Regions from separate parts of the Mucilaginibacter sp. P2_A5 genome, predicted to be linked through region 1. Evidence: riboswitches for the same ligand, from Rfam matches in the RefSeq annotation. Region 1 holds a riboswitch; each other region holds the start of a gene.

Region 1 (8,203 bases):
GATCAAGGTCTTAACCGTTTGTTGTGTTGTCGGCGCCGGCATAGGCAGTTTATCGCGCAGGGCATGGCCGGCTTTGGCATTGGGGCCGGCCAATTTGCCTTTAATATGGGCATACTCCGCTTTGCCCCCACTTAACTTACGGATGCAGCCGTTAAGCAATATGGCCCCGGTAACCAAACCCGCCTGCAAAATAAACGCGCGGCGACTGGTCGGCTTCATCCCGCTGCTGCGGCTATAAAACGGTCGACCACTCATCCTCAAAGTATTTTACCAGTATCTGGTTGTTCAGCTTGTTAACTTGCGCCGTTACCCTGGCCATATCCGCCGGAAAATATAACATCTGCTCCAAACAGGCTTTCGACATAAACCGCAGACCGGGCAAATAATGGCCGGGCACTTTATATACCGGCTTGGTCATGGCCATAATATAGCCCCACTCGCCAAACGAGGGCACATAGTTATGATAAGGTACAGTATGCAAGCCAACTGATTGCAGGGTTTTTTCTACCGTCCAGTATGATTTTGGCGCTACATAGGGCGATGTGGATTGTATTACCATAATGCCATCGGGGTTAAGCAAATGCTTTACAATGGCATAAAAAGTATTGGTATATAGTTTGCCAACCGAGTAATTGGAAGGATCGGGAAAATCGATAATAATGGCATCGTAAGTTTTATGCTGCGCCCGGGCCCATGAAAAGGCGTCGGCATTCATCACCGTTACTTTGGGCGATAACAACGACCGGCGGTTCAGCTTCAGCAGCATATCGTTGGTGCGAAACAGTTTGGTCATTTCCTTATCCAAATCAACCAAAGTAACGGTTTCAATCTGCGGATATTTTAAAATTTCGCGTACGGCAAGTCCGTCGCCGCCGCCCATTACCAAAATATTTTTGGCATCGGGCAGGGCTTGCAATACCGGGTGAATAAGCGCCTCGTGATACCTGTATTCATCAACCGAACTAAACTGTAAGTTACCGTTTAAAAACAAGCGCAGGTCGCGGCCTTTTTTGGTGATGATAATGCGCTGGTATGGCGTGCTTTTCGAAAAAATGATGGTATCGCTATACGTTAAACTTTCCGAGAAACTGGTGATGGTATTGGCATACACAAAACCAACCAACAAGGCCAGCATACTGATGATGGATGCGCTTTGCAGGTATTTTGCCCCCTTAATTTCGTGCCGGAAATTGATACAGGTTATTAAAGCCACCAGCACATTCAGCATACCAAACAGGTAGGCCGTGCGGACCAAACCCAGGTAAGGGATAAGCAACAACGGGAATACCAACGAGGCTATTAAAGCGCCGATATAATCAAAAGTGAACACCTTTGATACCAGGTCTTTAAACTCAAACCGATTTTGCAAAATACGCATCAGCAGCGGAATCTCCAGGCCAACGAGGATGCCGGTAAGGGATATCAACCCATATAAAATAATACGGAACGAGCTCACATTCTCAAACACTAAAAACAGGATTGATGAGCTTGTACCACCCACCAGGCCAACCAGTATTTCGATGCGGATAAACCAGGCCAGCAGGTTTTTATCAAAGTATTTGGATACCCATGAGCCCAGCCCCATCGAAAACAGATAAACCCCGATAATGGTAGAAAACTGGGTAACCGAATCGCCCAGCAGGTAGCTGGCCAGTGTACCTGCTATCAGTTCATAAATAAGTCCGCAGGTGGCAATAATAAAAACCGATACGAGTAAAAGAACGGGAAGTTTTTTGTTCATGGCTGTTATTTATGATAAAACCTAACCCCGTAACCCGAGTGCGCTACCGGCCCGTTGTAACCCGCGTTCCGCTGTACCTCGTTACTTTCCCAAAAAGCTAAGCCATCAAAAGCCGCGTATGAATAATAGCCTACAATGGCTGCCACAATGGCTATGTATATAGCGTTTGATTTCATGGTTCCTGTTTTCATTATTCGTCATCTTTTTGATAGGGTGAAAAATCGCTGTTCATCCAGCGGTTTGTTTCAAATTTGCGCATCCGGTACCAGCAGTATAAAGGATAAAGGCAAAGCAGCAGCAGCGTAACCAATACATTGCGCCATAGGGTAACACTTTCGGTAACTTTAACAGATAGTGATGAAACATCCTTTGTGCCCGCATAAGGGTAAATATTGATGTGGTATTTGCCCACCGGAATTTCTGATAACAGCACGGTTTGGGTATAAGAACCTTCTGACCAGCTTTCGCCATCCTCATAACCATGATAGTATTCAATATCTTTTGAGAGACTCCAGGTTTGGTTATCTTTTTCGCATACCAGTTCGACCGTTGCCGATAGCCAGTTGTTATCAACCTGCGAGCCCAGCTCAAACTCTACCGGCACAGGCCCATCGGGTATTGTAAATGTGGGTGTTTTAAAGGACTTAAACTCATAATTGCCATTAGCGTCGGGGGCAAATGAGTTTAAGGAATCAACCGGCACAGCCCCTGCAATGTTTCTTAACGAATCGATCGCGGTACTTACATGCTTTGAAGTATCCGGCATATGGGGCGGCATGGCCAATGCATATGTGTCAGATAGCAATACCTTTTCGGGCCTTAGCCAGATAACCGAGAGTTGCACCAGCAGGAACACAACCGCGGCAACGCCACTTATTTTATAAGCGGCCAGCCACCTGGCTTTATGTTTTGATGGCTGGTTTGCACCGATGCCGATTTTTTCGGGAAAGCTTTCAACAGGGATATTAAAAGCCGCCGCTATTTCCGCCTCTTCCAGGTATTCGCCCAGGTACCAATCGGTAACGTGCTTTTTGATGTTCTCCTCGCTGGTGAGCATATAAGGGGGATCTATGAACTCTTTAGCCCTTAATTTTTCGGAGGATATATCCCAGTCGAACTCACCTATCATAGCCGTTATAACCGGGGTATATGCGTTATATTTAAGATAGGTATTACCCTCATACTCTGCCTCGTTGCCATAAATACTATTTACGCTTGCCAAATCCGGGTAAAAATTGGCGCCGGCAATCAAGCTCCAATGGCCATCATACTCCGATAAAAAGGCATAGCCTTTGGCGTAATTGTATAGCATGTATTCGCGCCACTCGTACCTGGTTGACCCCTCCTTCTTTTCAAGGTAAGCAATCAATTTGTACTCTATCCCTTTTAATGTACCGGTAGTGCCTAAAGGCATAACAGGCTTAAATTTTAAAACGTGAATTTTCTCTTCAACATAAGGCCTGCCCGCATCATTAAAAAGCAGGTAAGACCGGCATTGAGGACAAACCACGGCTTCGCAGCCTGCCTGATCATAAAGCGTAATACTATGTTGACAAGCGGGACAAACAAGCTCACTCGAAAACGGAAAAGCTTTGGGATTTAACGTGGCTGCCATTACCTTTTAATTTCGTTTTTTTGCATCTCGGTACCTTCAAAAAAAGCTATAACCCCCTGGTAAATGGCACGTGCTTTATCATCATTCTCTTTTTGATAATTGGATAAAAACACATCAAAAGTGGCCATAGCATATTCGGGCCAGGTATGGATAGACATGTGCGATTCGGTTAAGCAAACCATAGCGGTAAAACCACCGCCATCAAAATCGTGGTAAACTTCGCCAACTTTGGTTAGCTGATAGGTAGCGATGAGCTGATCAAACAACTGCCTGCAGGGGGCGCTTGATTGTAACAGGTTAGGTTTATCTGTACTGAATTCAGATAATAAATGTAATCCGGGTTTATAAGGCATCAAGGTTATTCATTTTCGGGAATAAATATATAAAAATTATTTGATGGGGATGGGCTAAAAACGCACACCGGAGACGACTCACCCCGACGAGGCCACGCCCGTCGCCCCTCTCTCCACTTCGCGCATAGAGGGGCAAAAAATTGTTTTTCTTTCCTCAACCCTCTTTGTGGCGTCAGCCGGAGAGAGGGTGGCCCAGCGCAGCGGCGGCCCGGTGAGTCGTAGCCAGCGTTCAACGCCAGCGCGTTTTATACACCCAATTTCCCCCCTTCTTTATTTCATGACAATTTAATTATACAATATCTATGTATTTAGTAGAATATATTTATACATTTGCATCGTTAAACAGTTCTTTAATTTAATTATCAAGAAAGACGGAGGGAAAGGCCCTATGATGTCTTAGCAACCTGTAACCCAATTGTTAAAAAAAGGTGCTAATTCCTGTCTGCTTTTATCAGCAGAAAAGATAATGTATGCCAATTTGTACGCAGCCAGGGGCTGTATGCAGTATCACTATCATCCCAATTTCTTGTTTAATTAAATTCATAAACTTTTACACCGCATCAAACACGGTTAAAAAATACAGCTATGAAAATTAAACATCTACTAATCATTACCTGCTCGTTATTAATTACCGGCTATTTCGCCCATGCACAAACCGCACCGCCGGCTCCTCTGCCTACATCAACAGATCGTGGTTATATTGTTAAAACCGGCGACCAGGCACCCGATGATTTTAAACTGGTGCTGGCCGATGGCACCCAAACGTCATTAAAGCAACTCAAGGGCAAAGTAGTTATCCTGCAGTTTACCGCAAGCTGGTGCAGCGTATGCCGCCAGGAAATGCCCCATCTTGAAAAAGAAGTCTGGCAGGCCTACAAAAACAAAGGCCTGGTGCTTATCGGGGTCGACAGGGATGAGCCGCTTGAAAAAGTGCAGCATTTTCAGCAGGAAATGAACATCAGCTACCCCTTGGCGCTTGATCCGGGCGCTGATATTTTTGGGCGCTTTGCCAATAAAAAAAGCGGCGTAACCCGCAATGTGGTTATTGATAAAGATGGTAAAATAGTTTACCTCACCCGCCTTTATGATACCCAGGAATTTGCATCGATGCTCAAAGCTGTCGACGCCCTGGTAAACAACAAAACCACATCTGTAAAATAAAGCTTAAAGCACAATGCCTAAAGCTAAAAGCTAAATTGAGTTCACCCTGCATCTACACTGACCCTGTTATCTTCTATATCTAAAATTGTTATGAAAACAACAAGAACACCTTTACAAAACGCACACCCTACCAACAAATGTGTATTCCTTTCCTCCGCTCCTGTCCATAATTATATGCAGGGTATGCGTTGTTGCTGTTAACTCAACGGCAGCGGTTATTTGCAGGCCCATTGTTTTAGCTGGCGTCCTTTGCTTATAACCAACACTATCAAAATTAATTTACCGGTATTTTAAAACATACAGCAGGGCATTGCCATACCCAAAAACGCTGCTATCTGGCTTTGCTATGCCGGCAATAAAACTATTAATCAATAATCGTCATGTTTAAAAATTACAAAATTTTACTGGCAATCCTGTTGCCCTTTTTCCTCATCCAAACAGTTGCGGCGCAATCTGTTAAAATAAGCGGTGTGGTAACCGCCAAATCCGATGGTTTGCCTTTGCCCGGTGTAAGCGTAGCTGTTAAGGGTACCGCAAATGGCGTGCAAACTACAACTGATGGTAAGTTTAGCCTTAACGCCAATGTTAATGATGTACTTAAAATCTCCTACATAGGTTTTGCATCGCAGGAAATTACGGTTAAACAGAGTGAAACCGGTTTACAAATTGTGCTGCAGGAAGCAGCCAACTCACTTAACGAAGTGGTGATCACCGCACTCAATATCTCCAAGGATAAAAAGACCCTGGGCTATGCAGTACAAGGCCTGAAGTCAAAAGATATTTCCGAGGCTAAGGAAAGCAACCTGGTAAATGCCCTGGCCGGTAAAATTGCCGGTGTTACAGTTACCAACAGCCAGGGTGATATGGGTTCGTCACGCATCATTATCCGCGGGGAAACTTCTATCGCTGGCTTTAACCAGCCACTTTTTGTTGTTGATGGTGTTTTTATCGACAATCAGCAATTTTTGGGCACCAATGGTTCAAGGGATTTTTCCAATGGCATAGCCGATCTTAATCCCGAAGATATTGAATCTTTAACTGTATTAAAGGGGCCAAACGCGGCCGCTCTTTATGGTTATCGCGCCGCGGCAGGTGTTATCCTCATTAAAACCAAAACAGGCAGGGGCGCTAAAGGGTTGGGTGTAACCATTAACTCAAACACCAGCTTTGCCAGTGTAAACATTTTGCCCGATTATCAAAACGAATATGGCCAGGGATCAAACGGGAAGTTTAGCTATGTAGATGGCAAGGGCGGGGGCGTTAACGATGGTGTTGACGAAAGCTGGGGACCTGCATTAGACGGAACACTTATCCCGCAGTTTTACTCAAACGGCCAGGCGGTTCCTTTTGTGGCCCATCCTGATAATGTTAAGGATTTTTTTAAAACCGGTGTTACGCTCAATAACGGCATTGCCTTAGCGGGCGGTACCGATAAGGCCGATTATCGCCTGTCATACAATAACCTGCATCAAACCGGCATTATCCCTAACACATCGCAAGGCCGCAACACGTTCGCGCTCAATTCTACTTTTAAGCTTAGCCCCAAATTAACGGTAACTACAATTGCAAATTATATTAAGGACGATGCCGATAATCTGCCCGGCGCGGGCGGCAGGCGGGCAACCAGTACCATGCTGCAATTCACATGGTTTGGCCGCCAGGTTGATATTAACCAGTTAAAAAACTATAAAGATGCCAACGGCAATACCTTTAACTGGAATAACAGCTATTACAGCAACCCTTACTGGCTGGCTTATGAAAACACCGTAGGGCAACACAAAAATCGTTTAATCGGTAGTGTGGAATTGAATTATAAGATCGTCGACGGCTTATCGGCCAACTTCCGTACAGGTACAGATTACTATACCGACCGCCGCAAGATAAAAATAGCCTATGGCACCAATGGCACACCGTTCGGATCATACGAGGAGGATGCATACACCTTCAATGAAACCAATACCGAGGGACGGTTGCAATACACCAGGAAGTTAAACAGCGATTTCTCCTTAGATTTGATGGGCGGTGGCAACATCAGCACGCAGCAAACCGAACAAAACGACCAGATCGCGCCTAAACTGGCCGTAGCCGGCTTATATACCTTAAGCAATTCCCGCGATCCGCTGGTGTCATTAAATAATTTTTACAAGTATAAAATATACAGCTATTTTGCATCTGCCCAGTTAGGGTACAAAAACTACGCGTTTTTAAACGTAACCGCCCGTAATGATTGGTCGTCTACCCTGCCAAGGGCAAGCCTATCCTACTTTTACCCTTCGGTGAATGGAAGTTTAGTGCTTTCAGAAGCGCTTGATATTAGGAGTGATGTACTTACATATTTAAAATTGAGGGGCGGATGGTCAAAAGTGGGTAAGCCCGGCACACCTTACCAGCTTATCAATACGTATAATTTTACTGCGCCATTTGGTGCAAACCCGCAACAAAACCTGAGCAGTATTGATCTTAACCCAAACCTGAAGCCAGAAATTACCACATCCGGAGAAGCAGGCTTTGAGGTAGGCTTTTTCCAGGACAGGTTACATTTAGATGTAAGTGTTTACAATACCAACAGTATTAACCAAATAGTTAATGTTGATGTAAGCCCGACTACAGGCTACAGCCAAAAACTGATCAATGGCGGCCGTATCAATAACAAAGGCGTTGAAGTACAGCTGGGAATTACACCCATAAAATCAAAAGATTTTACCTGGGATATTACCACCAACTACTCGCTTAACCGCAGTAAGGTAGCCAAGCTTGATGATGAGGGCCGCCTGCAAAGCATCATATTAGGCACCGACCGTACCGTACAGGTATTAGCAGCGCTTGGCCGGCCTTACGGTACTTTATATGGCAATGCCTACACCCGCGACGCTTCGGGCCAAATTGTGATAGGAGCCAATGGTACACCGGTTATTAACCCAACCAAACAGTACCTTGGTAAATTTACCCCCAACTGGCTGGGTAGCATCAACAACAGCTTTACCTATAAAGGCATAAACCTGGGCTTTTTGGTTGATGCCAGGTTTGGCGGTTCTATTTATTCAAACACCAATCGTACAGGCACCTATACCGGCGTACTGGCATCTACCTTGCCGGGGCGTGGCGCCGCAAACGGTGGCATAAGCTATTATTACCCGGGCAACAATGCATCTGCCGGCGCGGTACAGGTAACAGGCAGCGCCCCTGCAGGTGTAACTGTTTACAATGACGGGATGATTTTTAAAGGCGTAAAGGCCGATGGCACAGCTAATACCACCATATTGCCTGCCCAATCCTATTACAAAGGATTTACTAATGTTGATGAAGCTTTTGTTTACGATGCATCGTACATTA
Region 2 (8,203 bases), on a different contig from region 1:
ACGATCAAGGCAAAACAAACCAGGTTATTTTTTGCAAGTAATTAAATCTATCCATACAAAAGGGTATCGCTTAACCGGGATACCCTTTTTGCATTAACATATATTTGATGTGTGAAAAAATTACACAATCCATCAGGTGTATAGTAATTGTTAAATGTAGATATTTGGTAAGCAGGTTTAAAGCGAACATCTTTATCATTACAATTAATGGTACCATAGCTTATGACACAGGAAGCCAAAAACGAGGCGTTAGAACAAATAGAACTGGATATTAAGGTTGGATTTGAAAATGAGCAGCAAATTTTTGATGGGTTAGAAGATATGTTTTACGATGAGGATGATATTGATGATGTTTGGTTAAGACAAACCATCCATCAAAAATATAAGCAACATCAAAAGGAAGCTTTGCAGTGGGCAAAATCAACCGGATTTGATAAGCTTGCCAAGGCATTTGACCAACTTATTGCGCAAAAGATAGTGTGTTTGCACAATGCCGGCTATACCAAACAAGACGGACAAGGTGACTGCATGGAAACAATTGAAAAGCTGGATGAATTGGGTGTTAAAGCTATTGGCTTTTGCTATTATCACTCGCAGGATTTAGCGAGGGCGGTTGACCCTTTCATCCGGAACCTATACTTGGGGTTTGATAGTGCTACACAAAATGATGATGAAGCGTTACATGTTGCCCGGATGATTGTTTCGACGCTGGAGGAAAATGGTTTCCAGGTAAGCTGGCCGGAAACTGTTGAACAGAGGATAGAAATTAAAAATATCGATTGGAAAAAGATTCCAGATGATGAGGAATGGGGCGCGGAGCGGGTTATACAGATGTTGGCTAAACCGGGATCAAATCAGAAGCCTTTTTGGAAGCTATGGTGATGCAAACACGATGTTGGCGAGTAATGTTGAAAAGTAAGCCACACATAGTAGGGATGCCAGAGCCATTACTAGTGGCAGGTTCTTAAATATAAATAACTAAGCAGATGGGCAACAAGTTAAAATGGCCTGAATTTGAAACCCTTGCACAAGCCACATTGTTTCAGGGACAAATTATTGATATTGATAAACAGTACATACAATTGGTTATCGAACCCTCTTTTGATAACAGTATTAATTTGCAGCTTGAAATAGGTGAAGAGGCTGTTAAATGGTATAGAACAACATGGTCGAGACTTATTGATACTCCCAAATTTCATAACCCTGTGGAAGGTCTGAAGTATATTGGACAGGAAATAAAACCAACTATAAACTATGAAAAAGGTGTAATTGATGCTCAAAAGATCGCAACGATTATCGGTCTCGCAAAAATGATATCTATTAAACCCATCCTTAAAGAACAAAAAGGAATTGTGCTTGACGGTATCAATTATACATTAACCATTCATGTTGAGGGACTAAAAATAACTTACAAATGGCATTATCTTGAGGAAGGCTGGAACGATTTGGAGCAACTGAGATTGAATCTCGAAGAATTTAATAGCGAATTACCATATGCCTAAGAGCACAAAAAAGCAACTATATTTTTTTCTTACAAACAAAAAACGATGCCCTTATTTTAGAACATCGTTTTCACAACAGGGCATTTATATCCCACTAAAAAATAGCCTCCGCAATCCGCTTAGTTGGCCCGGCGTTGCTCATGGTATAAAAGTGTAGTACCGGAACACCAAAAGCCATCAGCTCGCGGCATTGGTTTATCATCCATTCCACGCCAATATCTTTTACATCTTTTTCAGATTTGCATCCGTTAACAGCGTCGCATAAATCCTCGGGCATATCAATATGGAAGGTTTTGGCAAGGTTAATCAGTTGCTTTGATGTGGTAACAGGTTTTAAGCCTGGTATAATGGGTACGGTAATGCCGTTGGCCCGGCAGTTATTTACAAAGTCGAAATATTTCTGATTGTCAAAAAACATTTGGGTAACAATAAAATTTGCACCCATATCTACCTTTTGTTTCAGGTATTTAAAGTCGGTTTTAAGGTTTGGCGCTTCAAAATGCTTTTCGGGGTAGCCGGCAATACCGATACAAAAATCGGTTTTCAGGCTATCGTCGTTATGTTCATGCAGGTAAATACCGTTGTTCATGTTCACTACCTGTTGTAACAAATCGGTAGCATAGTTATGCCCATTGGATGTTGGCACAAAGGATGCATCTCCCCGGCGTGCGTCGCCCCGCAAAACCAACACATTCTCGATACCTAAAAACTGGAGATCGACCAACCCATTCTCCGTCTCATCCTTGGTAAAACCACCGCACAACAAATGCGGAACGGTATCTACCTTATATTTATTCATGATAGCAGCGCAGATAGCGATAGTGCCCGGACGTTTGCGATAGCTCAGCTTTTCCAGCAAGCCATTATCATGCTGTTTGTAAATAAAATCCTCGCGTAAGGATGTAACATCAATAAACGGCGGCTTAAACTCCATTAAGGGGTCAATGGCATCGTAGATACCCTGGATGCTTTGGCCTTTTAAGGGTGGGATTAGTTCGAAAGAGAATAACGTTTTTCCGTTGGCGTTTTTGATATGATCTGTAATTTTCATTATTTTGTTGTAGGTTGTGTGTTGAAAGTTGTAAGTAAAAAGATTTATTCAGAACTAAAATATCTGATGAAACCATTAAGCAGTTTTCTTACGAATTTCCAATTGTGATAAGTATTTGTCGAGTTGTGGTTTTTCAATGAAGTTCAAATCGCTACTTAAAAAGAGTTGTGTTTCTAATTCATATAATGATCCTCTTGCTATATAGAAAAACTGAAGGCTGTCCTTTTTATGATTTCGTCCACATCCTTCTGCGATATTCGATGGGATAGACACCGAACACCTTCTCATTTGATTGCTTAACCCAAATTGCTCTTCTTTTGGAAATGAACGTGTTGCAGAATATACTTCGCTAACAAGCTTCCTTGCTTCAATCCAAACATTTAATTCTATGTATTTTTTATAATCGCTTTGCACGTCGTTTAATTAAAGCTTTTTTCTCATACAACTTACAACATTCAACACACAACTCAATAATTTATATTAGGCCCCAACCACCTCTCGATGTCCTCAAGCGGCATTTGTTTCCGCAAAGCGTAATCCTCAACCTGGTCCTTACTTATCTTCCCTAATCCAAAATACCTTGCCTGCGGGTGTGCAAAATAGAACCCACTTACAGAAGCGGCCGGTGTCATCGCTAAGCTCTCAGTCAGGTGCATTTTGGCAGCATCTTCCGCTTTCAGTAACTCAAACAAAGTTGTTTTCTCCGTGTGATCCGGGCAGGCAGGATAGCCTGGGGCCGGGCGGATACCCTGGTACTCTTCTTTGATCAGTTCGTCGGCATTTAGCTGCTCGCCTTTGCTGTAGCCCCAGTATTCTTTACGTACCAGTTCGTGCATTTTTTCGGCAAAGGCCTCGGCAAGGCGATCGGCAAGGGCTTTGGCCATGATGCTGTTATAATCGTCATGGTCGGCCTCAAATTCGGCAACCAGTTCATCGCAGCCAATGCCTGTGGTTACCGCAAAGCCTCCAAAATAATCCGGCACTCCGCTTTCTTTTGGTGCGATAAAATCCGACAATGCATAATACGGATCGCCTTTAACCTTTTCGGCCTGTTGGCGCAGGGTATGGATGCGGGTTAACAACGTACTGCGACTTTCGTCGGTATATAGTTCAATGTCATCGCCTACGCTATTAGCCGGCCAAAAACCGATAACGCCGTTTGCATGCAGCAGTTTTTCTTTTACTATCTTTTTTAACAACACCTGGGCATCATCAAAAAGCTTTTTGGCTTCATCGCCTACAAACTTATCGGCAAATATCTTGGGATAGCTGCCGCGCAATTCCCAGGTGTGGAAAAACGGTGTCCAGTCGATATAAGGAACTAATTCTTCCAGCGGATACGATTCAAATACTTTGGTACCGGTAAACGTTGGCTTTGGCGCTACATCGCCGTCCAGGCTAATCTGGAAACGGGCCTGCCTTGCCTGGTCGATGGTAACAAAACGTTTATCCGATTTTTTATTCAAATGCGCTTCGCGGGATTTGGCATATTCCTCCTTTATGTTTTTGATATAGGCATCCCGGCCATCGCGGTTCATCAGGCTGCTACACACGGTAACACTGCGCGATGCATCCAGTACATGGATTGCAGCGCCCGAGTAATGCGGATCGACCTTAACGGCCGCGTGGATACGCGAGGTAGTAGCCCCGCCAATAATCAGCGGAATAGTAAAACCCTCGCGCTCCATCTCTTTAGCAAAGTGCACCATCTCATCCAGCGACGGCGTAATCAAACCACTGAGGCCGATGATATCTACATTTTGCTTTTTAGCCTCTTCAATAATGCGTTGTGCCGGTACCATAACGCCCAGGTCAATCACCTCAAAGTTGTTACAGGCCAAAACTACGCCTACTATATTTTTACCAATATCATGCACATCGCCTTTTACGGTGGCCATCAATATTTTACCGGCGTTTGCACGGCTTCCGCTACTGTCTTCGCCTGCATCAATAACCCGTTGTTTTTCAAGCTCGATAAATGGCAGTAGGTAGGCCACCGCCTTTTTCATTACCCGGGCCGATTTTACCACCTGTGGCAAAAACATTTTACCGGCGCCAAATAAGTCGCCTACTATATTCATGCCGTCCATCAAGGGGCCTTCAATTACTTCCAGCGGTTTGCTGTATGTTTGGCGGGCTTCTTCTACGTCATCATCCAGGTATTCAATAATACCTTTTACAAGCGCATGCGATAATCTTTCCTGTACGGTTCCTTTGCGCCATTCTTCATCGCGTACAACTTCTTTACCTTTACTTTTAATGGTATCGGCATATTCAACAAGGCGTTCGGTTGCGTCATCGCGGCGATTAAGCAGCACGTCTTCTACCAGCTCAAGCAGGGTTTTATCTATTTCCTGGTAAACTTCCAGCATGCCGGCGTTCACAATACCCATATCCATACCGGCGCCAATGGCGTGGTATAAAAATGCCGAGTGCATGGCTTCGCGCACCACATTATTCCCCCTGAACGAGAAGGAAATGTTGCTTACCCCGCCGCTTACTTTGGCATGAGGCAGATTTTGTTTTATCCAGCGGGTGGCCTCAATAAAATCAACCGCGTAATTGTTATGCTCTTCTAAACCGGTTGCAACGGTAAGGATGTTTGGGTCGAAAATGATATCCTGCGGAGGGAAACCAACCACGTTAACCAAAATATCATATGATCTTTTACATATCTCAATACGGCGTTGTAACGAATCGGCCTGGCCGGTTTCGTCAAAAGCCATTACTACCGTGGCGGCACCATAGCTCAGGATTTTACGGGCCTGTTCAATAAATTTTTCTTCGCCCTCTTTAAGCGATATGGAGTTTACGATGCCCTTACCCTGGATGCATTTTAAACCCGCCTCAATAACCGTCCATTTTGATGAATCGATCATGATGGGCAGTTTGGCAATATCCGGTTCGGATGCTACCAGGTTCAGGAATTTCACCATCACCGCTTCCGAATCGATCATGCCCTCGTCCATATTGATGTCGATAACCTGGGCACCGCCCTCTACCTGTTGCAGGGCAACGGCTAATGCGGCTTCATAATCTTCGGCTAAAATAAGTTTCGAGAATTTTGGCGAACCGGTGATGTTGGTACGCTCGCCCACATTTACAAAAATGCTGTCGGGCTTTATGGTCACCGCTTCCAGGCCACTCAGGCGCAGGTCGGGTTCAATTTCGGGGATAAGCCTTGGGGGGTATTTGGCTGCCTTTTCGGCGATGCATTTGATGTGCTCGGGCGTGGTGCCACAACAACCCCCCACAATATTTACCAAACCGGCTTTAATAAAATCATCAACCTGGTGGGCGGTTTCATGCGCGGTTTCGTCGTACTGGCCAAACTCGTTTGGTAAACCAGCATTAGGGTAGGCAGATATAAATACATCTGCTTTCTCAGATAGTTCGGCCAAATGCGGTCTCATTTCTTTGGCACCCAAAGCACAATTTAAACCTACTGAAAGCAGGTTGGCGTGACGGATAGAATTCCAGAAAGCCTCTACCGTTTGCCCGGAAAGGGTACGACCGGAGGCATCAGTAATGGTACCGGAAATCATGATAGGCAGATGCTTGCCCGACTCGTGGGCGTATTTATTGATAGCGAACAAGGCTGCCTTGGCATTCAGTGTATCAAAGATGGTTTCAACCAATAATAAATCCGATCCGCCATCAACCAGGCCACGCACCTGGTCGTAATAGGCGTTGGCCAAATCATCAAAGGTAACGGCACGGTAGCCCGGGTCATTAACATCTGGCGATAGGGAGGCAGTACGGTTAGTTGGCCCTATGGCACCGGCCACAAAGCGCGGTTTTGCCGGATTTTTTTGGTTGTATTCGTCGGCCACTTCGCGGGCAATACGGGCGCCTTCGTAACTAAGCTCATAGGCCAGTTCCTCCAGCTTATAATCGGCCAGTGAAATAATTTGTGTGCTGAAGGTATTGGTTTCAATAATATCGGCGCCGGCATCCAAATACTCGGCATGGATGGCCTTGATAATATCCGGGCGCGTAATATTCAAAAGGTCATTATTCCCCTGCAAATCACTATGGTGATCTTTAAACCTTTCCCCACGAAAATCCTTTTCGGTAAGCTGGTACCGCTGTATCATGGTACCCATAGCCCCGTCAATTACAAGGATGCGTTTTTCTAATTCTTTTCTAATGTTCATGGTTAGTATCAAGTAGTTAGTATCAAGTATCAAGTACGGAAACTCCGGCGCCTGATTTTTAATTAGATCAACGCAAAAAAATCTTGCTACTTGATACTAATTACTTGCTACTAAAAAAAAGCTTACATCGAAAAGTCGGGTGTTCAATTGACTTTCGCTTATCTTTCCCAGGGCTGTTTAGCTGGCTGAGTAGAATGTAGCACCTTGTGAAGCACAGGTTGCTAAGACATCGCAGGGTCTAATCCCTCCGTCTTTCTCCATAAGCAGTGCAAAGGTGCATAATAAAGCCGTAAAATGCAATAGTTTATATGCCAGGCTATGTGTACGCTAAGTAAATTTATATCCACAAAAAAAGCTGCCTTTGCGGGGCAGCTTTTTAATAATAATTTGTTGGTTGTTTATTATCGCCTGCTACCAAAAAGACGCAGCATTGAAGTAAACAAGTTAATAAATGTAGTATAAAGCACAAATGCGCCCATGATCACCAGTTTTTTTGACTCTGCACTTCCATACTCAAGTCCGGCACCAATTCTTTTCAGCATTTGCATGTAGTAGGCTGTTAAACCAACCATCAATACAACAAATACAAAGCTAAGCACGTAGCTTAACTGAGGGCTACCTAAAAAGAAGTTAACCATGGCCACAGCAAATGCACCAAAAAAGATGATGATTAAAATTGAACCAAATTTGGTTAAATCCATCGTGGTAAAATATCCGGCAATAGCCATTATGCCAAAAACTACAGCGGCGCTGATAAATATGGTAAATATTGACGTTGCTGTATAAATAAGGCCGAAAATGCTCAGGCTTATACCAACTGAAGCGGCGTAGGCAATAAACAAAAACAAAATAACCGGGTATGATAACCTGTTGAGGCCAAAGCTTATGACCATTGAAAAAGCAACCGGTGCAAATAAGGCTACATAGCCTAAAGTTGAAAATCCCTGCGTTGCAGGGTTAACAATCAAATTCATCAGGTTTTGATTTAAGAAGAATTCGAAAGCGCAAAAAGCAGAAATGCCTAATGCAATAAACATCCATGCAAATACTTTACCCAAATATTTACGGGATGCATCGTCCTCTGTTAATTGTATAACGTTTTTATAAACGTATTGATCTTTAGTTTCCATTTTTTGATAATAAATTACTACACGAATATACGAAGAATTGGTGAATATATTGTGAAGGGTAGTATCAGGTCAGGGAAATCGCTTTTAAAATTAAAGACAAACAGGAGGCACCTACGGAGCCAAATTGTGCGGGTGGGTGTAATACTATAAACACGTGACTCCGCTGGAGTCAACAGTTGCAGGTTTATAACTCCAGCGGAGTTTCGTGTTTATAGTAAAAAAAGTAACAGTTTTTGGCTCCGTAGGTGCCTCCTGTTTTAAAAGCGATTTCCATGAATATCAGGTAGTTAGTACCAGGTATCAAGAAGGCTGCGCACATCAAACCAGTCCGAAAGTCTTTTGTCAGAAAGTCAAAATCTTGCT
Region 3 (8,203 bases), on a different contig from region 1:
GTGGTTGCCTTTGCCAGGGCGAACAATATTAAAGTAGTGGTTGACAATACTTTTGCCACTCCCATTTGCCAGCAACCATTAGCTTTGGGTGCCGATATGGTAATGCACTCGGCCACTAAATATTTTGGAGGCCACAGCGACCTGATGGGCGGCGCATTAATTACCGCCGAGAAAAGCGACTGGTGGGCCAAAATACGCCAGGTACAGGAAATGGGCGGCGCTATCCCCTCCCCAACCGATTGTTTCTGGCTAGTACGCAGTATTAAAACCCTCCCGTACCGGGTTAAGGGCCATGTACACAATGCGCAACTATTAGCTGAGTTTTTAGAACAGCATCCCAAAGTAGCAAAGGTATTATACCCTGGCCTGCCGTCGCACCCGCAGCATCAAATTGCCAAAGAGCAGATGCTGGCCTTCGGCGGTATGTTATCATTTATAATTAAGGGCGATGAAAATGATACGCACAACATCATCAATAAATTAAAAATATTTACACGGGCAACCAGCCTGGGCGGCGTGGAAAGCTTAATTGAGCACCGCGCAACCGTAGAAGGCCCCGACACTAAAACACCAAGGAATTTATTACGTGTTTCGGTTGGGTTAGAACATATTGATGATTTGGTGGACGATTTGGAGCAGGCGCTTTTTTAGGTTAAAGGCAAAAGGTGAAGGGTGAAAGGTTGTTCGGAAAAGCGTTAAGTTCATGAGTTCAAAAGGTGGTTTTGAGTGATAACTTCACCATTTCCTCGGCATATTGATTTGTTTTATGGCCGCCAATCCATGTGGTGATTATTGGTATTTCCTTGTAGATCGCCGCAATTCGCCTTTCAAATTTCTCGCGGCCTTTCTGGAATTTATTGGGATTTCTATAGTAGTACTCAATTGCACATAAGCGAGTGGCCGGATTTTTACTAAAAAGCAGCATATAATCTATTTCTGGGGTCAATTTGCTTTTCACAGTATCAAAATTTATCCGGTTATCTAAAAGCATAAAACCAGCATAGTTCATCGCGATGTAGTAACCAAAGGTAACACCCGAAAAAGGGGTCATTAGAAATCGGGCCTTTTTATTTTTTGAGGCTATTTTGACGCTGTCGTTTAGTGGTTTTGACATCGCATCGTAATTAAAATAGATTGGATTAGCATGTATTTTATCCTTAAATTTTAATAAAGGAGAACATATTTTTTTATAACGGCTGTTTAACCGGGCGTCATAAGGTATGCTGGCATCTAACATATAGCTTATCAGTGAATCTTTAAAAAATATAAACTGGTAACTGATACGCAGATAGCCTGCTTCGTAAACACTTGAAACATCAGCGTAACCAAAGCCAATATCCTCCATTGTATGTTTTGACGTAATTAGCAGATCGAGTACGCCCGCAGGATTGGTTTTATAAATATCGGCCAGTTTTTTTATAAACAGGGAATCATTAAAAATAAGCTGTTGGTTTACGTCTTTCACTTTTGCTTCCTCCTGTCCAAACAACAGCGTTGTTGAGCAGCAAATGAAGATTATAAAAGCGAAAAACTTATTCATGTGGCGGTTTATTGGCGATACAAGATAATAAAATTTGGTGTTTAAATAAATATCCCCTTTTCCTCAGCGGTAGGTATCTTTCACAGACCGCAATTCCAGATATTGCCGGTTGGGCCAGGCGACCCGAATATCTATCGGAAAGATGCCCATGGGGACACAGACATCGGAGCAAGAACTTTTCTCCTTTTACCTTTCACCTTTTGCCTTTTACCTTTCCCTTCAAATAAAATTTGGTATTTTAATAAATATCCACTTATATTTGGGGCATTATTTGGTAGCGATACCATAGTCGATCAATTCTCCGCATAGTTCGGGTATTGATTTATAAAGAAGCGGCGAGAGATCAGGCTCAATGACCCGCTGGCAACCCTTCAGTTTTGAAGAAGGTGCCAATTCCTGTCCCGGCAAATAACACCGGGGGATATAAATTTATAGCCATGAAAAGTTTAATTACAATTACTAAAAGCAACATTTTTAATACCCAAAACGGTAACATACAACGTATTAGCCCAATTATTGGCAATATTTGTATGTGTTGCTGCTGTTGATGCTTTAATACGTCCCTTTTTTCAATCCCTGAAAACATACGTGTTGTAAAACTGATAAATATTTTATCAGCTTGCTAAAATCCATCTAAACAACAAAATTTAATTATAACCTTTCAAAATCTACAACTATGTCAGCCTTAAAATTCGAAACCTTACAATTACACGCCGGCCAGGAAGTTGATCCTACTACAGGCTCACGCGCGGTACCGCTTTATCAAACTACGTCGTACGTATTTAAAAGTGCCGAACACGGCGCCAACCTGTTTGCATTAAAAGAGTTCGGGTTTATTTATACCCGCTTAATGAACCCCACTACCGATGTGTTTGAAAAACGCATAGCCGCTTTAGAGGGTGGTGTTGCAGCTTTGGCCACGGCATCGGGCCAGGCAGCGCAGTTTATAGCGTTAAATAACATATTGCAGGTAGGGGATAATTTTGTGACCTCGCCATTTTTATATGGCGGCACATACAACCAGTTTAAGGTAGCTTTTAAACGCCTGGGCATTGATGTTCGTTTTGCTAAAGACGATACAGCCGAAAGCCTGGAAGCCTTAATAGATAATAAAACCAAAGCTATTTTCCTGGAAACCATTGGCAACCCCGGCTTCACTATTGCCGATTTTGATAAAGTTGGCGATTTGGCCAAAAAACACGACCTGCCGCTAATTGTAGATAATACCTTTGGTGCAGGAGGCTATTTATTTCGCCCGTTGGAGCATGGCGCAAGCATAGTGGTACAATCAACCACCAAATGGATTGGCGGCCACGGTACCAGTATTGGCGGTGCAATAGTTGATGGTGGCACTTATAACTGGGGCAACGGCAAGTTTCCTCAATTTACCGAGCCATCCGAAGGTTATCACGGTTTGGTTTTTGCAGATGTGTTTGGCATAGGCGGCCCATTTGGCAATATCCAGTTTATTATTCGCGCCCGTGTGGAGGGATTGCGTGATTTTGGCCCTTCGCAATCGCCATTTAATTCATGGCTGAATATACAGGGACTGGAAACACTATCATTACGGGTGCAACGCCATGTAGATAATACACTGGAACTGGCTAAGTGGCTTGATCAGCATCCGCAGGTAGCATCGGTAAATTACCCGGGATTAGAGTCGTCGCCGTACCATGAGTTGGCAAAAAAATACCTGAAGAATGGTTTTGGTGCGGTGTTGTCATTTGAAATTAATGGCGATAAAGCCGATGCCGGTAAACTGATAGATAGCCTGAAACTGGTAAGCCATTTGGCCAATGTGGGCGACGCCAAAACATTGATCATTCAGCCATCGGCAACAACACATCAGCAGCTATCTGATGCCGAACAGCTTTCGGCAGGGGTTACACCAAATTCGTTACGGGTAGCGGTGGGTATTGAACATATTGATGATATTAAAGCAGATTTTGAACAGGCATTTGCCAAAATAAAAGAGGCGCAGGCCGAATTAGCGTAGTGGTGAGTAGTGAGTGGTGAGCGGTGAGTGAATAAAAACTCACCATTCACTACTGACAACTCACTTCTATCAACATGAATAGAAGAATGAATACAGAAACATTTAAGTACACACAAACTTTTGAGCTGGAATCGGGCGAACAACTACAGCAACTGGAGATAGGTTTTCATACTTATGGGCGCCTAAACAAAGAGAAAGATAATGTGGTATGGGTATGCCACGCCCTGACAGCCAATGCCGATGTTTTTGACTGGTGGAAAGGTTTTGTGGGTACAGGAAACAAATTTAACCCCGAAGAGCATTTTATAGTTTGTGCCAACATTTTGGGCTCGCCATACGGCACAACTAACCCCTTAAGCGTAAATCCGGCAACAGGTGAGCCATATTTTTTAACATTCCCTCAATTTACCATCAGGGATATGGTAAAGGCGCACCAGTTATTAGCCGACCATTTGGGCATCGGCAATATTCATATCCTAATTGGTGGCTCATTGGGCGGCCAGCAGGCCATTGAGTGGGGTATTATCGAACCAAACCGTATCAAAAACCTTATTTTGATAGCCACCAACGCGCGCCACTCTCCATGGGGCATCGCGTTTAATGAGTCGCAACGTTTGGCTTTAACCGCCGATGCAACTTTTAACAATAATACGGTGGACGGTGGACAAGCCGGCTTAAAGGCTGCCAGGAGCATAGCTCTACTCTCCTACCGTACCTATAAAACTTACGGTATTACACAGCAGGAAGATGTTGATAGCAAAACCGATAATTTTAAGGCATCAACCTATCAGGATTACCAGGGCCAAAAGCTGGTGAACCGGTTTAATGCCTACAGCTACTGGTATTTAACCAGGGTGATGGACTCGCACAATGTAGGTCGCGGCCGAAATGGCGTGGAGAAAGCATTAAGCATCATCAAAGCCCGTACATTGGTTATCGGTATTAAATCGGATGTGTTATTCCCTATCGAAGAGCAGGAGTACCTGTTTAGGCATATCCCCAAATCGGCCTTTGCTGAATTGGATTCATTTTATGGCCATGATGGTTTTTTAATTGAAACAGAAGCATTAACAAATATTATCACGTCGTTTTTTAAAACCGATGTAAAAGGAAAAATTATAGAATTGCAACGTACAGCGTAATGAGTAAAAAGTTAAGTATAGGATTATTTGGATTTGGCGTAGTTGGACAGGGATTATATGATATCATCAAGACAAAAAATTTAAACATCGAAATTGTAAAATTTGCAATAAAAGATCCGCATAAAAAGCGGTCGTTACCGGCAGAATTTTTTACCGCAGATAAGGAAGAGCTGCTAAACAACCCGGATATCAATACCATTGTTGAACTGATTAACGATACCGAGGCAGCTTTCGAAATTGTATCAAGAGCATTAAGCAGTGGCAAAAATGTAGTTTCGGCCAGTAAAAAAATGATAGCGCTGCACCTGGATGAGTTGATTGAACTGCAGCATAAACATGGCACATCTTTATTATATGAAGGCGCGGTTTGTGGTAGTATCCCCATCATCCGCAACCTGGAGGAGTATTATGATAACGAGTTGCTGCACTCCATCAGCGGTATTTTTAACGGATCATCAAATTATATCTTATCAAAAGGATTTATTGAGGGGCTTGATTATAACAGGGCCCTGCAACAGGCGCAGGACCTTGGTTTTGCCGAAACCGATCCCACCAGCGACGTAGGTGGTTTTGATGCCAAATATAAACTGGTGATAGCAGCCGCGCACGCTTATGGCGTGGTTGTAAAACCCGATGAGGTTTTTAATTTGGGGATTCAGAACCTGGCCGCGCATGATTTACAATACGCCCGCGAAAAAAACCTGAAAATTAAACTGGTACCTGTAGCCAAGGAACTCGACGATAAAAATGTAGCTATGTTTGTGCTGCCGAAGTTTGTGAACAGCAGCGAATTTTTATACAACGTGGAGTACGAATATAATGGAGTAACCGTACAGGCCGCCTTTGCCGATCAGCAATTCTTTTTTGGTAAAGGGGCAGGTGGCCACCCTACCGGTTCGGCGGTGCTATCTGATATAGCCGCGTTGCGCTATAGCTACCAGTATGAGTATAAAAAAGCAAAGGAAAAAACCGGGCTTCAATTTACCAATAACGTGGAATTTGATATCTATTTAAGGTATGATGACGAGCGTTTGGTAGAAGATTTGAAATTTATCTCCATAAAAGAACGCTATTATTCGGGCGATTATAAATTCGTTATCGGAAAAGTTAATTTACAAAGCCTGATCGATAATCAATCGCACATAACTGAGAGTAAGGCATTTGTTGCCTTTGCCGGTCAGCTTACCGGGGTTAGCCTGGCATTGGTATAAAGCAGGTACGAAAGTCCTGATGTAGATTTTGTTTTGTTTCTTTTACAAAAAAGGCCCCAACCAGGGGCCTTTTTTATATCGAGAGATTTATATTTTTTTTACTTCGCAAAAAATGCGGCAATGCGTTTGCCAAAGGCAACGGTTAAAATACCTACCAGCACTTTTGTTACAGATGACATGACCGCGTTTTGATCATTTTCGCTGGATATATTGTATAACCGATAAAGCAGGTCAGGAACTGTGTTAACAATAAGTAAGCCCCCGATGATGACAAGCGCTATCTCATAAATCACTTTACGCTCAGCAAATAATTTTACGTTTTCTTGCTTGTCGGCTGCATCAGTGATGAGCCGGGTAATCAATTTTGTTCCGGCTATCAAAAAGATCGACAAGGCCAGCAGGAATACAAAATTGACGATGTTTAACCAAAACAAGTTCATTTGCTCGGTAGCGTGGTCGGCCGCCGCAATCGCGCTGAAACTTTTTAAAAACGTAAAAAAACCGGGAATTTTGGATAGGTTGGAAACCAGCAGGTAAACACCAAGGATTTTTATGGTTATTTCATAAATATCAGACTTCTTCATTTTTTAATTTAGGGTATAGTTTATAATTAATCGGGACGACTAAGATAAACAAATGCCCAATATATGTATGAAAAACCGGCTTTAATCCAAATAATAATGCCTTATCTGGTTTAACCCATGATCCAGCTCATAAACCCATGGTGTGGCGGTAGGTATTTCCAGTTGGGTTACCTGCTCGTCGGTAAGGCAATCAATATATTTAATTAACGAACGCAGGCTATTGCCATGGGCAACTACAATTACTTTTTGATTACGGCGCATGGCGCTTACAATAGCTTCGTTCCAAAACGGCAGTACCCTATCCATGGTTTCGCTCAGGTTTTCGGTTAGCGGTAATTCACGATCAGTTAAATCTTTATAACGCAAATCATGACCTGGGAAGCGTGGATCATCACGGGTTACGGCAGGTGGATGCTCGTTAGGGTCGCGACGCCATTTTTGAACTTGTTCGGCACCGTATTTGGCTACAGCTTCATCTTTGTTCATCCCCTGCAAAGCGCCGTAAAAACGTTCATTCAACCGCCATGATTTTTCAACCGGGATCCATAAATGATCCAGTTCTTCCAGTATAAAATGCATGGTTTTGATTGATCGTTTTAGGTAAGAGGTAAAACCAACATCAAAGTTATAGCCGTTCTTTTTTAGGATCTGCCCTGCTTTATGAGCTTGCTGGTAGCCATTTTCGGATAAATCCACATCTTCCCAACCGGTAAAACGGTTTTCGAGGTTAAAAACACTTTCGCCGTGGCGTATCAATACTATTTTTTGCATAGGTATTTGCTTAACGCAAAAGTAAGGCAGAGTTGTAAATAAAATTGTAAAATATTCATAAATCACTTAGCTTGCGTTATAAACCAACTAATACTAAACCAATATGATCCCTACTACACCTGCCCCTGTAAAGGATGGCATCGCTAATCCGGCGCCGCTTGGGCTTTGTGCCTTCGGTATGACCACCGTTTTGTTAAACATCCATAACGCCGGCTTTTTTGAAATGAACAGCATGATACTGGCCATGGGCATTTTTTACGGCGGCCTGGCCCAAGTTATTGCAGGTGTTATTGAGGCAAAAAAGAATAACACCTTTGGGTTAACCGCTTTTACCTCCTATGGATTTTTCTGGCTATCGCTGGTTGGCTTAATAGTTATGCCCAAACTGGGCTGGGCTACAGCACCGTCTGAAGGTGCTATGTGCGCTTATTTAGCGGTTTGGGGTATATTTACGTTGCTATTGTTTTTTGGCACGCTAAAATTAAACCGCGCGTTGCAGTTTGTTTTTGGCTCGTTAACCATATTATTCTTTTTATTAGTAGCAGGTGATGCAACCGGCGATGCCACCATTAAGCACCTGGCTGGTTATGAAGGTATTATTTGTGGCGCATCGGCTATTTATACAGGTATTGCCAATGTATTGAACGAGGTTTACGGTCGCGTTGTATTGCCAATTGGCCCGGTAAAGGTTTAAAATAATCTTGCTAAATTGCGCAGGTGAAAGATTTTAAAAAATACTACAGCATACCGGCAACGCCCGACGAAATTTATATAGCCCTTACCAACCCCATCACTATTGAGTTATGGACAGGTGAAACCGCCCAAATGAGCACCGAACCAGGTTCGGAATTCTCCATGTGGGACGGTAGCATAGTCGGCAAAAACATAGAATTTGAGCCTGGCAAAAAAATTGTACAGCAATGGTATTTTGAAGGTAAATCTGATGATTCGATAGTTAC

What was found. Region 1 has a riboswitch for S-adenosylmethionine ahead of AC1DXF_RS12760 (TlpA family protein disulfide reductase). Riboswitches for the same ligand answer to the same signal wherever they lie in the genome.
Region 2: linked by a shared signal. The riboswitch ahead of metH (methionine synthase) and the one ahead of AC1DXF_RS12760 (TlpA family protein disulfide reductase) in region 1 are both predicted to bind S-adenosylmethionine.
Region 3: linked by a shared signal. The riboswitch ahead of AC1DXF_RS23385 (O-acetylhomoserine aminocarboxypropyltransferase/cysteine synthase family protein) and the one ahead of AC1DXF_RS12760 (TlpA family protein disulfide reductase) in region 1 are both predicted to bind S-adenosylmethionine.

Annotation. Positions count from the first base shown of each region.
Region 1 is NZ_JBFUCY010000013.1:6,413-14,615, forward strand. It holds gene AC1DXF_RS12735 (FAD-dependent oxidoreductase) at 1-255, opposite strand, end outside; gene AC1DXF_RS12740 (polyamine aminopropyltransferase) at 233-1,741, opposite strand; gene AC1DXF_RS12745 (hypothetical protein) at 1,747-1,932, opposite strand; gene AC1DXF_RS12750 (DUF4178 domain-containing protein) at 1,932-3,356, opposite strand; gene AC1DXF_RS12755 (S-adenosylmethionine decarboxylase family protein) at 3,356-3,709, opposite strand; SAM riboswitch class I at 4,066-4,179, shown strand; gene AC1DXF_RS12760 (TlpA family protein disulfide reductase) at 4,295-4,870, shown strand; gene AC1DXF_RS12765 (SusC/RagA family TonB-linked outer membrane protein) at 5,251-8,203, shown strand, end outside.
Region 2 is NZ_JBFUCY010000014.1:29,915-38,117, forward strand. It holds gene AC1DXF_RS13675 (transthyretin-like family protein) at 1-41, shown strand, start outside; gene AC1DXF_RS13680 (DUF6891 domain-containing protein) at 223-882, shown strand; gene AC1DXF_RS13685 (hypothetical protein) at 987-1,502, shown strand; gene metF (methylenetetrahydrofolate reductase [NAD(P)H]) at 1,597-2,553, opposite strand; gene AC1DXF_RS13695 (four helix bundle protein) at 2,629-2,967, opposite strand; gene metH (methionine synthase) at 3,021-6,710, opposite strand; SAM riboswitch class I at 6,866-6,976, opposite strand; gene AC1DXF_RS13705 (Bax inhibitor-1/YccA family protein) at 7,112-7,840, opposite strand.
Region 3 is NZ_JBFUCY010000032.1:12,082-20,284, reverse strand. It holds gene AC1DXF_RS23395 (trans-sulfuration enzyme family protein) at 1-651, shown strand, start outside; gene AC1DXF_RS23390 (hypothetical protein) at 710-1,540, opposite strand; SAM riboswitch class I at 1,860-1,970, shown strand; gene AC1DXF_RS23385 (O-acetylhomoserine aminocarboxypropyltransferase/cysteine synthase family protein) at 2,217-3,536, shown strand; gene AC1DXF_RS23380 (homoserine O-acetyltransferase family protein) at 3,623-4,678, shown strand; gene AC1DXF_RS23375 (homoserine dehydrogenase) at 4,678-5,889, shown strand; gene AC1DXF_RS23370 (hypothetical protein) at 5,988-6,473, opposite strand; gene gpmA (2,3-diphosphoglycerate-dependent phosphoglycerate mutase) at 6,555-7,244, opposite strand; gene AC1DXF_RS23360 (acetate uptake transporter) at 7,348-7,938, shown strand; gene AC1DXF_RS23355 (SRPBCC domain-containing protein) at 7,962-8,203, shown strand, end outside.